DNA from 2 places in the Burkholderia sp. MSh2 genome. Region 2 is predicted to be linked to the other one. Evidence: riboswitches for the same ligand, from Rfam matches in the RefSeq annotation. Region 2 holds a riboswitch; the other holds the start of a gene.
What was found. Region 2 has a riboswitch for thiamine pyrophosphate ahead of GQ57_RS20255 (FAD-dependent oxidoreductase). Riboswitches for the same ligand answer to the same signal wherever they lie in the genome.
Positions count from the first base shown of each region.

Region 1: it holds a riboswitch for thiamine pyrophosphate, as region 2 does, so the genes downstream of both, thiC (phosphomethylpyrimidine synthase ThiC) here and GQ57_RS20255 (FAD-dependent oxidoreductase) in region 2, are expected to answer to the same signal.

Region 1 is NZ_JPGM01000014.1:37,664-43,551, forward strand. It holds gene GQ57_RS10710 (hypothetical protein) at 1-203, opposite strand, end outside; gene GQ57_RS10715 (glycine zipper 2TM domain-containing protein) at 409-621, opposite strand; gene thiC (phosphomethylpyrimidine synthase ThiC) at 856-2,787, opposite strand; TPP riboswitch at 2,912-3,028, opposite strand; gene GQ57_RS10725 (pentapeptide MXKDX repeat protein) at 3,297-3,542, shown strand; gene GQ57_RS10730 (cytochrome b/b6 domain-containing protein) at 3,630-4,262, shown strand; gene GQ57_RS10735 (molybdopterin-dependent oxidoreductase) at 4,292-5,080, shown strand; gene GQ57_RS10740 (methyl-accepting chemotaxis protein) at 5,111-5,888, opposite strand, start outside.
Region 2 is NZ_JPGM01000031.1:28,948-34,835, forward strand. It holds gene GQ57_RS20235 (ABC transporter ATP-binding protein) at 1-73, opposite strand, end outside; gene thiE (thiamine phosphate synthase) at 158-1,282, opposite strand; gene GQ57_RS20245 (thiazole synthase) at 1,279-2,094, opposite strand; gene thiS (sulfur carrier protein ThiS) at 2,133-2,330, opposite strand; gene GQ57_RS20255 (FAD-dependent oxidoreductase) at 2,363-3,499, opposite strand; TPP riboswitch at 3,725-3,848, opposite strand; gene GQ57_RS20260 (ABC transporter ATP-binding protein/permease) at 4,106-5,875, shown strand; gene GQ57_RS20265 (SDR family NAD(P)-dependent oxidoreductase) at 5,872-5,888, shown strand, end outside.

The DNA.
Region 1 (5,888 bases), on a different contig from region 2:
AGCGAGACCGACGGTCCCCAGTAGCCGCCGTACGCGGGCACGTAGGCCGGCGCCGGATAGTAGTAAGCGGGGCCTGGATCGACGTAGACGGGCGCCGCCACGGGCGCCGCCGTGTAATAGCCGCCAGGATAGTAGCCGTACGGGTAGTAGCAGCCGGCGAGTGTCGCACCGGCGAGCGCCGCGGCGACGAAGGTCCTGTTCATGATGTTTCTCCGGCGGAGCCGGCAATCGGCCGATGCTCAGGGCGTGAACACACCCCAAGCTTAGGCCGCGCCCCGATGACACGGTGTGCCAAACGGTAACGGATCGTTTCCGCGCCCGCTGCGGGCCACGTTGCGGCGCCGCATGCGAAAACGGCGCCGCCGCGCCGCGGAAACGCCGTCCGGCCGAAAAGCCGCGGCGCGCCGCTTACTTGCCGACCTGGTTGCCGATGATGCCGCCGGCCGCCGCGCCGCCCAGCGTCGACAGCGCGCTGCCGCCGATTGCCGCGCCGGCGACGCCGCCGATACCCGCGCCGATGGCCGTGTCGCGCTGGCGCGTCGTCATCGAGTCGCAGGCCGACAGGCCGGCCACCGTTGCGACGACGAGCGCGCATGCCCCAATACGCCGAATCGCATTCATGATCGTTGTCCTTGCGGTAGTGAACGGGGAGGGTGCGCGACCGGCTGGCGGCCACGCACGAATCCAATCTACGCGGCGTGCCGCGGCGCTGCTGTAAGGACTTGTTAAGGCTCGCGCGGTTTCGTAATCAATTGTTTCCAGCCGGCCGGCCGGCGCGCGGCATGCGCAAAAAAGCCCGCTCGAAAGCGGGCTTCGTGCAGCGCGCGGCGATCCGGTGCGGATCGCAACGTTCGCTTACTGGCGGTGATAGATCTCGGCGCCGGTCTTGACGAACTCGACCGCCTTGACTTCCATCCCCTTCTTCAGCGCGTCGGTTTCCGACACGCCCTGTTGCGCCGCGAACTCGCGCACGTCCTGCGTGATCTTCATCGAGCAGAAGTGCGGGCCGCACATCGAGCAGAAGTGCGCGACCTTCGCCGAATCCTTGGGCAGCGTTTCGTCGTGGAATTCGCGCGCCTTGTCCGGATCGAGACCGATGTTGAACTGGTCTTCCCAGCGGAACTCGAAGCGCGCCTTCGACAGCGCGTTGTCGCGCACCTGCGCGCCCGGGTGGCCCTTGGCGAGGTCGGCGGCGTGCGCGGCGAGCTTGTACGTGATGATGCCTTCCTTCACGTCGTCCTTGTTCGGCAGGCCCAGGTGTTCCTTCGGCGTCACGTAGCACAGCATCGCGGTGCCGAACCAGCCGATCATCGCGGCGCCGATGCCCGACGTGATGTGGTCGTAACCCGGCGCGATGTCGGTGGTCAGCGGCCCGAGCGTGTAGAACGGCGCTTCCTTGCACCAGTCGAGCTGGAGATCCATGTTCTCCTTGATCAGCTGCATCGGCACGTGGCCGGGGCCTTCGATCATCACCTGCACGTCGTGCTTCCACGCGATCTGCGTGAGTTCGCCGAGCGTCTTCAGCTCGCCGAGCTGCGCTTCGTCGTTCGCGTCGTAGATCGAGCCGGGGCGCAGGCCGTCGCCGAGCGAGAAGCTGACGTCGTACGCCTTCATGATCTCGCAGATCTCTTCGAAGTGTTCGTACAGGAAGCTTTCCTTGTGATGCGCGAGGCACCACTTCGCCATGATCGAGCCGCCGCGCGACACGATGCCCGTCATCCGGTTCGCGGTGAGCGGCACGTACTGCAGGCGCACGCCCGCGTGGATCGTGAAGTAGTCGACGCCTTGCTCGGCCTGCTCGATCAGCGTGTCGCGGAAGATTTCCCAGGTCAGGTCCTCGGCCTTGCCGTTGACCTTTTCCAGCGCCTGGTAGATCGGCACCGTGCCGATCGGCACCGGGCTGTTGCGGATGATCCACTCGCGCGTTTCATGGATGTGCTTGCCGGTCGACAGGTCCATCACCGTGTCGCCGCCCCAGCGGATGGCCCACGTCATCTTGTCGACTTCCTCGCCGATCGACGACGTCACGGCCGAGTTGCCGATGTTCGCGTTGATCTTCACGAGGAAGTTGCGGCCGATGATCATCGGCTCCGATTCCGGGTGGTTGATGTTCGCGGGGATGATCGCGCGGCCGCACGCCACTTCCGAGCGCACGAATTCCGGCGTGATCTCGGCCGGGGCGTTCGCGCCGAACGCGCTTGCACCGAATGCCTGGCCCGGGTGCTGGCGGCCCATCATCGCGGCCAGCTTCGCGCCGTTCGGGCCGCTGGCCTTCAGGCTTTCCAGGTATTCGGCGCGGCGCTGGTTCTCGCGGATCGCGATGTATTCCATCTCCGGCGTGACGATGCCCTGGCGCGCGTAGTGCATCTGCGTGACGTTCTTGCCGGCTTGCGCGCGGCGCGGGTTGCGGTGCAGGCCCGGGAAACGCAGCTCGGCGGTGGCCGGATCGGCCGCGCGCTCGAGGCCGTACCGGCTCGACAGGCCCGGCAGCGCCTCGGTGTCGCCGCGGGTGTCGATCCAGCGCTGGCGCAGCGCCGGCAGGCCCGCGCGGATGTCGATCTGCGCGTCCGGGTCGGTGTACGGGCCCGACGTGTCGTACACGTAGATCGGCGGGTTCTTCTCGCCGCCGAAGCCGGTCGGCGTGTCCGACTGCGTGATCTCGCGCATCGGCACGCGGATGTCGGGCTGCGAGCCGGTCACATAGACCTTGCGCGAATTGGGCAGCGGCGCGACCGCGGCGGCGTCGACGTGGGCGTCGGCGGACAGAAACTTCGGATTGGCGTTCATGCAATCTCCTGTATGAGCGCCGGGCAGGCGCTTCGGCGCTTGCCCGGAGCCCTTGACGAATGTGGGGCTCGAGCTAAGCAGGAGACGAGGCTTGGTGAGGCGGCGGATTTCGTCAGAGGGATGGCGGCGAAATCCGTACGCTTCCCTGCGCTGGCATTATCCAGATCAGGTTCAAAGGGTATTTCTCACCCGCAATGCCGGTTGTTTGACCGAGCGCATTGCAGGACCCCCGCGTTAGCAGCGCACACGATACACCGGCTTCGCGGCGGTTTCAACCGGGGGCGGATCGGTTGCCCCGGTGCGGCCGCAGCATCGCGGGCGGCACGACGGCCCGTCGAAACGCCGGCGCGCATCGCTGCCGCACGGCCCGCGGTTCGGCCGGCGGTGCGGAAGCGGCGCAGCATGGCGCGCCTTCGCGCGGTCCGGAAAAAACTTTTCGCGGCGGCTGTCATTTCCGGTGGCGTCGTCCGTCTATTCGGCTCCTTAAACCCATGTTCGGGAGAGATGTGATGAAAAAAGTACTGATCGCCGCCTGCGTCGCCGCTTTCGCCTCGATCGCCACCGGCGCGTATGCGCAGAACGACGCGATGTCGCAGCAAGGTTCGTCGATGTCGAAGGACGCGATGTCGAAGGATGCGATGGGCCATGACGCGATGAAGAAGGGCGGCATGAAGAAGCACGCGATGAAGAAGGACGCGATGGCGCACGACGCGATGGGCAAGGCGTCGGGCGACAAGATGGCGCCGTCGAACTGACGAGGGCGGACGCGGCGCGGCCGGCGCGTGCGTCGCACGGCGGCCGCCCGCACGGCGTCCCGGCGACGCATTCCGGGAGTCTCGATCATGCAACCCGTACCCGCTGGCGGGCGCGCGGCCGCCACGCCGCCCGCGCGCCCGATCCATCCGCCGTGGGTGCGCGCGAGCCACTGGCTGAACGCGCTCGCGGCGATCCTGATGGCGCTGTCCGGCTGGCGCATCTACGATGCGTCGCCGCTCTATCCGCCGTTTGCGTTTCCTCCCGGCCTCACGCTCGGCGGCTGGCTTGGCGGCGCGCTGCAATGGCATTTCGCGGCGATGTGGCTGCTGGTCGGCAACGGGGTCTTCTATCTCGCGATGTCGATCGCGACGGGCCGCTTCGCGCGCAAGATGCTGCCCGTCACGCCGGCCTCGGTGTGGCGCGACCTGCGCGCCGCGCTCGGCGGGCGGCTGTCGCACGACGATCCGGGCGTCTACAACGCGGTGCAGCGCGCCGCGTACCTGACCGCCATCGTCGATCTCGTCGTGCTGGTGCTGTCGGGGCTCACGATCTGGAAGTCCGTGCAATTCCCGCTGCTGCGCGAACTGTTCGGCGGCTACGACAACGCGCGGGTCGTGCATTTCTGGGCGATGTCGCTGCTCGTCGCGTTCTTCGTCGTGCACGTCGCGATGGCGCTGCGGGTGCCGCGCTCGCTGCTCGCGATGCTGCGCGGGCGCTGACCGGTCAACCCCGGGTGAAGGAACGCATCATGTCGGAATCCGAAAACACGCGCGACGGCTCGCGCTGGACGCTCGACCGGACATCGCTCGAACTCGACCTGCGCCGCGAGCTGGCGATGCCGTCGCGGCGGCTGTTCAACCGGCGCCTCCTGACGCTCGGCGGGCTGACGATGCTGACCGGCTGCACGTTGGAGGACGATGCGTCGGTCGAGACGTTCCTCGCGACGGTGTCGCGCATGAACGATCGCGTGCAGGCCTGGCTGTTCAGCGGCGAACGGCTCGCGCCGACCTACACCGAAGCCGACCTCACGCGGCCGTTCCCGTTCAACGCGTACTACGGGATCGACGACGTGCCGCACGTCGACGCGTCGACCTATCGCCTCGTGCTGTCGGGCCGCGTGACCGGCAAGCGCGTGTGGGCGCTCGACGAGCTGTATGCGCTGCCGCACGCGGAGCAGATCACGCGACATATCTGCGTGGAAGGGTGGAGCGCGATCGGGCGCTGGGGCGGCACGCCGTTCGGCGCGTTTCTGCGGCGCGTCGGCGCGGACACGAGCGCGAAATACGTCGGTTTCAAATGCGCGGACGACTATTACGAAAGCATCGACATGCCGACCGCGCTGCATCCGCAGACGCTGCTGGCGTTCGAATACGACGGGCGGCGGTTGCCGGCGGAGTTCGGCTTTCCGATGAAGCTGCGGATGCCGACCAAGCTCGGCTACAAGAACCCGAAGCACATCATGGAGATGTTCGTTACCGACACGTATCCGGGCGGGTATTGGGTCGACCAGGGATACAACTGGTTCGGCGGGTCGTAGGCGGCCCGCACGCGGGCCGCCTGCGTGCGATCAGAACGTTTCCCAGTCGTCGCGGCCCGCCGCGCCCGCAGTCGCGAGCGTGGTTGCCGGCGCCGGCGCCGGCGCCGTCGCGCGCGGCGCGGCGACGCGGGCCGGGGCCGGGCGGCGCACGACCTTCGGTGCGCCGTGCGCGGGCGCGGCTGCCGCCGCTGCCGCTGCCGTGCCTTGATCGCCGGCAAGCTTGAATACCGCGACCGCGCGCTTCTGTTCGGCGGCCTGCTGTTCGAGCGATTGCGCGGCCGCCGACGCCTGTTCGACGAGCGCCGCGTTCTGCTGCGTGACTTCGTCCATCTGGCCGACCGCGACGTTGACCTGCTCGATGCCGCGGCTCTGTTCGTCGGACGCGGCCGAGATCTCGGCGTTGATGTCGGCGACCCGGCGGATCGCCTGGCGTACGTCGCCCATCGTGCGGCCGACCGCCTCGGCCTGGTCGGAGCCGTCGCGCACGGTTTCGACCGACTGCTGGATCAGTTCCTTGATTTCCTTCGCGGCGCTCGACGCGCGCTGCGCGAGACTGCGCACCTCGCCCGCGACGACCGCGAAGCCGCGCCCCTGTTCGCCGGCGCGCGCGGCTTCGACCGCGGCGTTCAGCGCGAGGATGTTGGTCTGGAACGCGATGCTCTCGATGAGGCCGGTGATGTCGGCGATCTTCGTCGAGCTCGCGGTGATGTCGTGCATCGTCGACAGCATCCGCTCGACGACTTCGCTGCCGGAGTCGGCGACGTCCGACGCGTTGGTGGCGAGCGTCGTCGCCTGGCGTGCATTCTCC
Region 2 (5,888 bases):
GGACGAGGCGGTCGCCGTAGCCAAAGTCGACGTCGCGAAGTTCCAGCAGGGTCTCGGTAGGAGTGGGGCTCACGGAGCTGGCAGTCCTTTTACGCAGAACGCCGAATTATAGGGCCTGCCTTGGAATGATGTCGTGACGCCGTTTCGGACCCCGCGGTCAATGATTGTCAAATGGTCCGGAAAAACAGTGCTGCAACGCTGCAATCGCCGCCCGGTAATCGCTCGCGCCCGTGATCGCGCTGACCACCGCCACGCTGCCGACGCCCGTCGCCAGCACGGCCGGCAGCGCGTCGAGCCCCACCCCGCCGATCGCGACAAGCGGCACCTGCGTGCCCGCGAAGCGCACGTAGCGGGCAATCCGGGCGAGGCCCTGCGGCGGCGCGGCGACCGCCTTGGTCGCGGTCGCGAACACGGGACCGAGCGCGAGGTAGCTCGGGCGCGCGTGCAATGCCCGCAACATTTCGTAATAACCATGGCTCGAAAGTCCGAGCCGCAGGCCCGCGCGCGCAATCGCGGCCAGATCGGCCGTTTCGAGGTCTTCCTGGCCGAGATGAACGCCGTACGCGCCTTCATCTGCAGCGATCTGCCAATGATCGTTGATGAACACGCGCGCATCGGGATAGCGGCGCCCGGCCGCGACCGCCCGTGCGATTTCCCGGCGCAACGCGTCCGGCGGCGCGCCTTTCACGCGCAGCTGCACGGTCCGCGCGCCGCAATCGAGCACGCGCTCGACCCATTCGGCGTCCGGCACGACCGGATAGAGGCCGAGTTGCGCCGGGCACGGCGCGAACGCCGGTTCGGGGGCGGCCGGCAGGCCGGCGGCGCGCGGGAACCGCGCGGCGTCGACCGGCCACGCATCGGCGGCCCGCGCCTCGTCGCCGTCGCGCCACGCCAGCGCGAGCACCAGCGCGTCGACCGGCGCGAAACCGCAATCCAGAAACGCGGCGAGCGCCGCGATCCAGTCGTCCGCGAGCGGATGCGCGGCTTCGAGCGCGTAGCGCGCGCCCGCCGCGTGCAGCACCGCGCCCCGCTCATCGAATTCGATCGCAACCGCATCCGGCGCCGCGGGCCGCGAAACGGCCGACGCACGCGCCCGCGCGTCGTGATCGCCCGCCGACACGATCAGCACGTCGCCTTGGGCCGGCGCGCCCGGCACCGCCACGCAGAGCCGCCACGGCGCCGCATCGCCCGGCCAGTCGCCAAGCCGCGCGCGAATCTGCTCGGCCGCTTCGGCCAGTTCGTCGGCCGGCGGCCAGAATGCATCGGCGAAGCGCGCGCTCATACACCACCTCCGTCCTGGTGCCAGAACGGCATCCCGACGACCGGCGTGCTCGCGTGCGCGGTCTCGCGCGTGTCCATCGGGCCGGCGAGATACGCGGCGCGGCCGGCCTCGACGCCCTGCGCAAATGCGCGCGCCATGATCTCGGGGTGGGTGGCCTGCGAGACTGCCGTATTCAGCAGCACGCCGTCGAAACCCCACTCCATCACCTGGCACGCGTGCGACGGCACGCCGAGCCCCGCGTCGATGATCAGCGGCACGTCGGGCAGCCGCTCGCGCAGCACGCGCAGGCCGTACGGATTCACGACCCCCTTGCCCGTGCCGATCGGCGCGCCCCACGGCATCAGCGCCTCGCAGCCGACGTCGAGCAGGCGCCGGCCGATCACCAGATCCTCGGTGCAGTAAGGCAGCACCTTGAAACCGTCCTTGACCAGCAGCGTGGCGGCTTCGATCAGCCCGATCGGGTCGGGCTGCAGCGTGTAGTCGTCGCCGATCAGTTCGAGCTTGATCCAGTCGGTGCCGAACACCTCCCGCGCCATGTGCGCGGTCGTCACGGCTTCGGCGACGGTCTGGCAGCCGGCCGTGTTCGGCAGCAACGGCACCGCGTGGCGCTTGAGCAGGTCGAAGAAACCGGCCTCCGCCGTGCCGCCCGTCATCTGGCGGCGCAGCGCGACCGTCACCATCCCGGGGCGCGACGCCTCGATCGAATCGGACAGCGACTGCAGCGACGGATAGCGCGACGTGCCGATCAGCACGCGGCTTGCGAAGGTTTCGCCGTACAGCGTCAGCGCGTCGGCGGAGAGGGGGGACGTCATGTCGTTTTCCTGGAAGAGCGGGGACGAACCGGCGGCGCTCAGCCGCCCGCGACGGGGTGCACCACGTCGAGCTTGTCGCCCGCCGCGAGCACGCGCGCCGCATGCTGCGTGCGCGCGACGAAGTTGCCGTTCAGCGCGACCGCGTACGGCGGACGCGCGCCGTACGCGACGAGCGCGTCCGCCACCGTCGCGCCGTCGGGCAACGTCAGGGTCTGTTGGTTGATCTGGATATCCATGAGGCTTCGTCGGAATCGGGTGGCGGCGCGCGTCAGGCCGGCTGGCGCGCGTCGTCGCGGTGATGAAGGAGCGTCGGCCAGCGCGCGGCGTCGCGCCACGCGGCGAATGCGTCGGCGTCGCCGAACGCGCCGCCGAGCGCGGCTTCGGCGAGCGCGGCCGCCGCGTGCGCGACTTCCGGCGCGATCATGAAGCCGTGCCGGTACAGGCCGTTGACGGCGAGCGTCGACGCGCCGTCCCAGATCACCGCCGGGCGATGATCGGGCAGCGTCGGCCGGCACTGCGCATTGAGTTCGAGGATGCGCGCCTCGCCGAATGCCGGGTGCACGGAGAATGCCGCGCTCAGCAGTTCGAGCGCGGAGCGCACGCTGACGGGCGACATGTCCTCGCCCTCCACCTCGGTTGCGCCGATCACATAGAGATCGTCCTGCTTCGGCGCGATGTACAGCGGATAGCGCGGATGCAGCAGCCGCACGGGCCGCGTGAGCCCGATGCCGGGCGCATGCACGCGCGCGACTTCGCCGCGGATTCCGCGCAGCGCCGGCAGCGCGGGTTTCGCGCCGAGCCCGCGGCAATCGATCGTGAAATGCGCGGCGGGCAGGTGCGCGTCGTCGATCGCGACGTGCCAGTGCAGCTCGACGCCGCGTTCGGCAAGGCCGGCCGCGAGCGCCCGCAGCGCCTGCCGGTTGTCGAGCTGGCCTTCGCGCGGCAGCAGCAGGCCGCGCGCGAAGCGGCCGGCGAGCGCCGGCTCGGCCGCGTCGACTTGCGCGCCGGCGAGCGACACGAAGCCGCCGTCGAACAGGTCGGCCGGCGCGTTCGCGCGCACGCGCCGCTCGAACAGCGGCGCCTCCCCGCGGTCGGCGTGGTGCCAGACGACGAGCGTGCCGTGATGCTGGAAGAAGACGGGCTCGGGCAGTTCCGCGAGCCACTGCGGCCAGCGCGCGAGCGACGCGACGCCGAGCTCGGTGATCAGCAGCTCCGCGCTCGCCGCTTCCGCGAGCGGCGCGAGCATCGCGGCCGCGATCCACGCGGCCGACTGTTCGCCGTCCGGGCCGCCGCGTTCGTAGAGCGCGACGCGATGCCCGCCGCCCGCAAGCCGCCACGCGACCAGACGACCGACGAGGCCGCCGCCGAGCACCGCGAAATCGGGCCGGGAATCCAGGGCGTTCATCGTGCGCCCTCCACGCGAGCGCGCGCGACGAACGTCGATACGCACGCGCCGCCGCGAGCGAACACGCCCGGCATCGGGCCGGGAGACATGCAAAAGACTGAAGATTGTGCGGTCATCATTCCTTCCGTAACGCGCAATGCGCGTACCCAAAAGGACGAAACCGGCAGCATAGGCCGGCCGGGCGGGACTCGGGCGCTGACCATGTGGGATGGCAGCCAGCGCGGCCCGGCGGGATCAGAAACTTCCCTCGCCGGTATTACCCGGATCGGGTGCGAAGGGTCTTTCTCAGCCTCGCCGCGCTACCCGGAACATCTGCCGGCCGCGCCACGAAGCACCCCTGTTTCGTCGTCGGCCATTAGACCATAAAAGCGGAAAGCGCCGCAAACTGTCCCCCTTGCGGCAAATTCGCCGCCGCGCCGCGCCGCTCTGGCACAATGCCCGCAAGCGGCCGGTTGCCGCGTCACCGCCGGCCCTTAAGTGCCGTTTAAGACGCGCGGGCGACCATCCGGACACCCGCCGTCAGTCGGCGCCGCGTCCCGGCATGCCGTATCGCGGCGCGCGCCCGGCTTCGCCCGGCCCGCGCGCCGGCTACTCATCAGGAAGCACATGACCCAATCGATCGATCCCGTCCGCTCCGCCTCCGACGCGCCGCAGGACGAGCGCCCGATATCCGCGTGGAGCCTCATCAAGCCCTACTGGATATCGTCCGAATGGAAAATCGCGTGGGGCCTGATGGTCGCGATCATCGCGATCAACCTCTGCGTGGTCTGGATCAACGTCCGGCTGAACAAGTGGAACGCGGAGTTCTACAACGCGCTGCAGTCGAAGGACGTCCACGACTTCCCGAACCTGCTGATGCAGTTCTCGGCGCTCGCATTCGCCTTCATCATCCTCGCCGTGTACGGCCGCTACCTGCGGCAGATGCTCGGCTTCCGCTGGCGCCAGTGGCTCACCGACCGCTTCCTCGGCCAGTGGCTCGGCGATCGCGCGTTCTACCGGATCGAGCGCGACCGGCTCGCCGACAACCCCGACCAGCGGATCACCGACGATCTCCAGTCGTTCGCGACGACCACGCTCGCGCTGTCGCTCGACCTGCTGTCGACGGTCGTCACGCTCGTGTCGTTCATCACGATCCTGTGGTCGCTCGCCGGCGCGCTGACGTTCACGCTCGGCGCGACGCCGATCTCGATTCCGGGCTACATGGTATGGGCGGCCGCGCTGTACGCGGTGGTCGGCTCGCTGATCATCCAGAAGGTCGGCCATCCGCTCGTATCGATCAACTACCAGCAGCAGCGCGTCGAGGCCGATTTCCGCTTCGGGCTGATCCGCGTGCGCGAAAACGCCGAGCAGATCGCGTTCTACGACGGCGAGAAGACCGAGACCGGCAACGCGCAAAACCTCTTCATGCGCATCCGCGACAACTGGTGGCGCGTGATGAAGTACACGAAACGGCTCACGTTCGTGCTGAGCTTCTACGGGCAGATCGCGATCATCTTCCCGCTCGTCGTCGCCGCGCCGCGTTATTTCGCCGGTGCGTTCTCGTTCGGCGTGCTGATGCAGATCTCGTCCGCGTTCGGCACCGTCAGCGATTCGTTCTCGTGGTTCATCAACAGTTACTCGACCCTCGTCGAATGGCGCGCCACCGTCAACCGTCTGCGCGAATTCAAGCGCGTGATGGGCACGTCGCACCTGAGGGAAAGCCTGTCGCCCGCGACCGAGCACGGCGGCATCAACCTGCACTACGTCGACGCCGCGAAGCTGTCGACGTCGTCGCTCAGGCTCGCGCTGCCGAACGGCAACGCGCTCGCGAACATCGGCAGCGTCACGATCGAGCCCGGCTCGCGCTGGCTCGTGATCGGCAAATCGGGTTCCGGCAAGAGCACGTTCATGCGCGCGCTCGCGGGCCTGTGGCCGTTCGGCGACGGCGCGATCGACGCGCCAGTCGGCGCGCGGATGATGTTCGTGCCGCAGACGAGCTACCTGCCGATCGGCACGCTGAAGGCCGCGCTCACCTACCCGGCGACGCCCGACGCATTCAGCGACGAAGCCTGCCGCGACGCACTGCGCGCGTGCCGCCTCGAGGATTACGTCGAGCGCCTCGACGAGTCCGCCCACTGGACCCGCGTGCTGTCGCCGGGCGAGCAGCAGCGTCTTGCCGGCGCGCGCGTGCTGCTGCACAAGCCCGACTTCCTGTTCCTCGACGAAGCCACCAGCGCGCTCGACGCCGACAACGAAGCCCGCCTCTACCACCTGTTCGCCGAGCGGCTGCCCAGGGCCGCGATCGTCAGCATCGCGCACCGCGAATCGCTGGCCGCGTTCCACGGCGGCACGATCAACGTCGAACGCATCAACGACGACGACAAGGTCGCCGCGTGAGCGCACGCGCCGC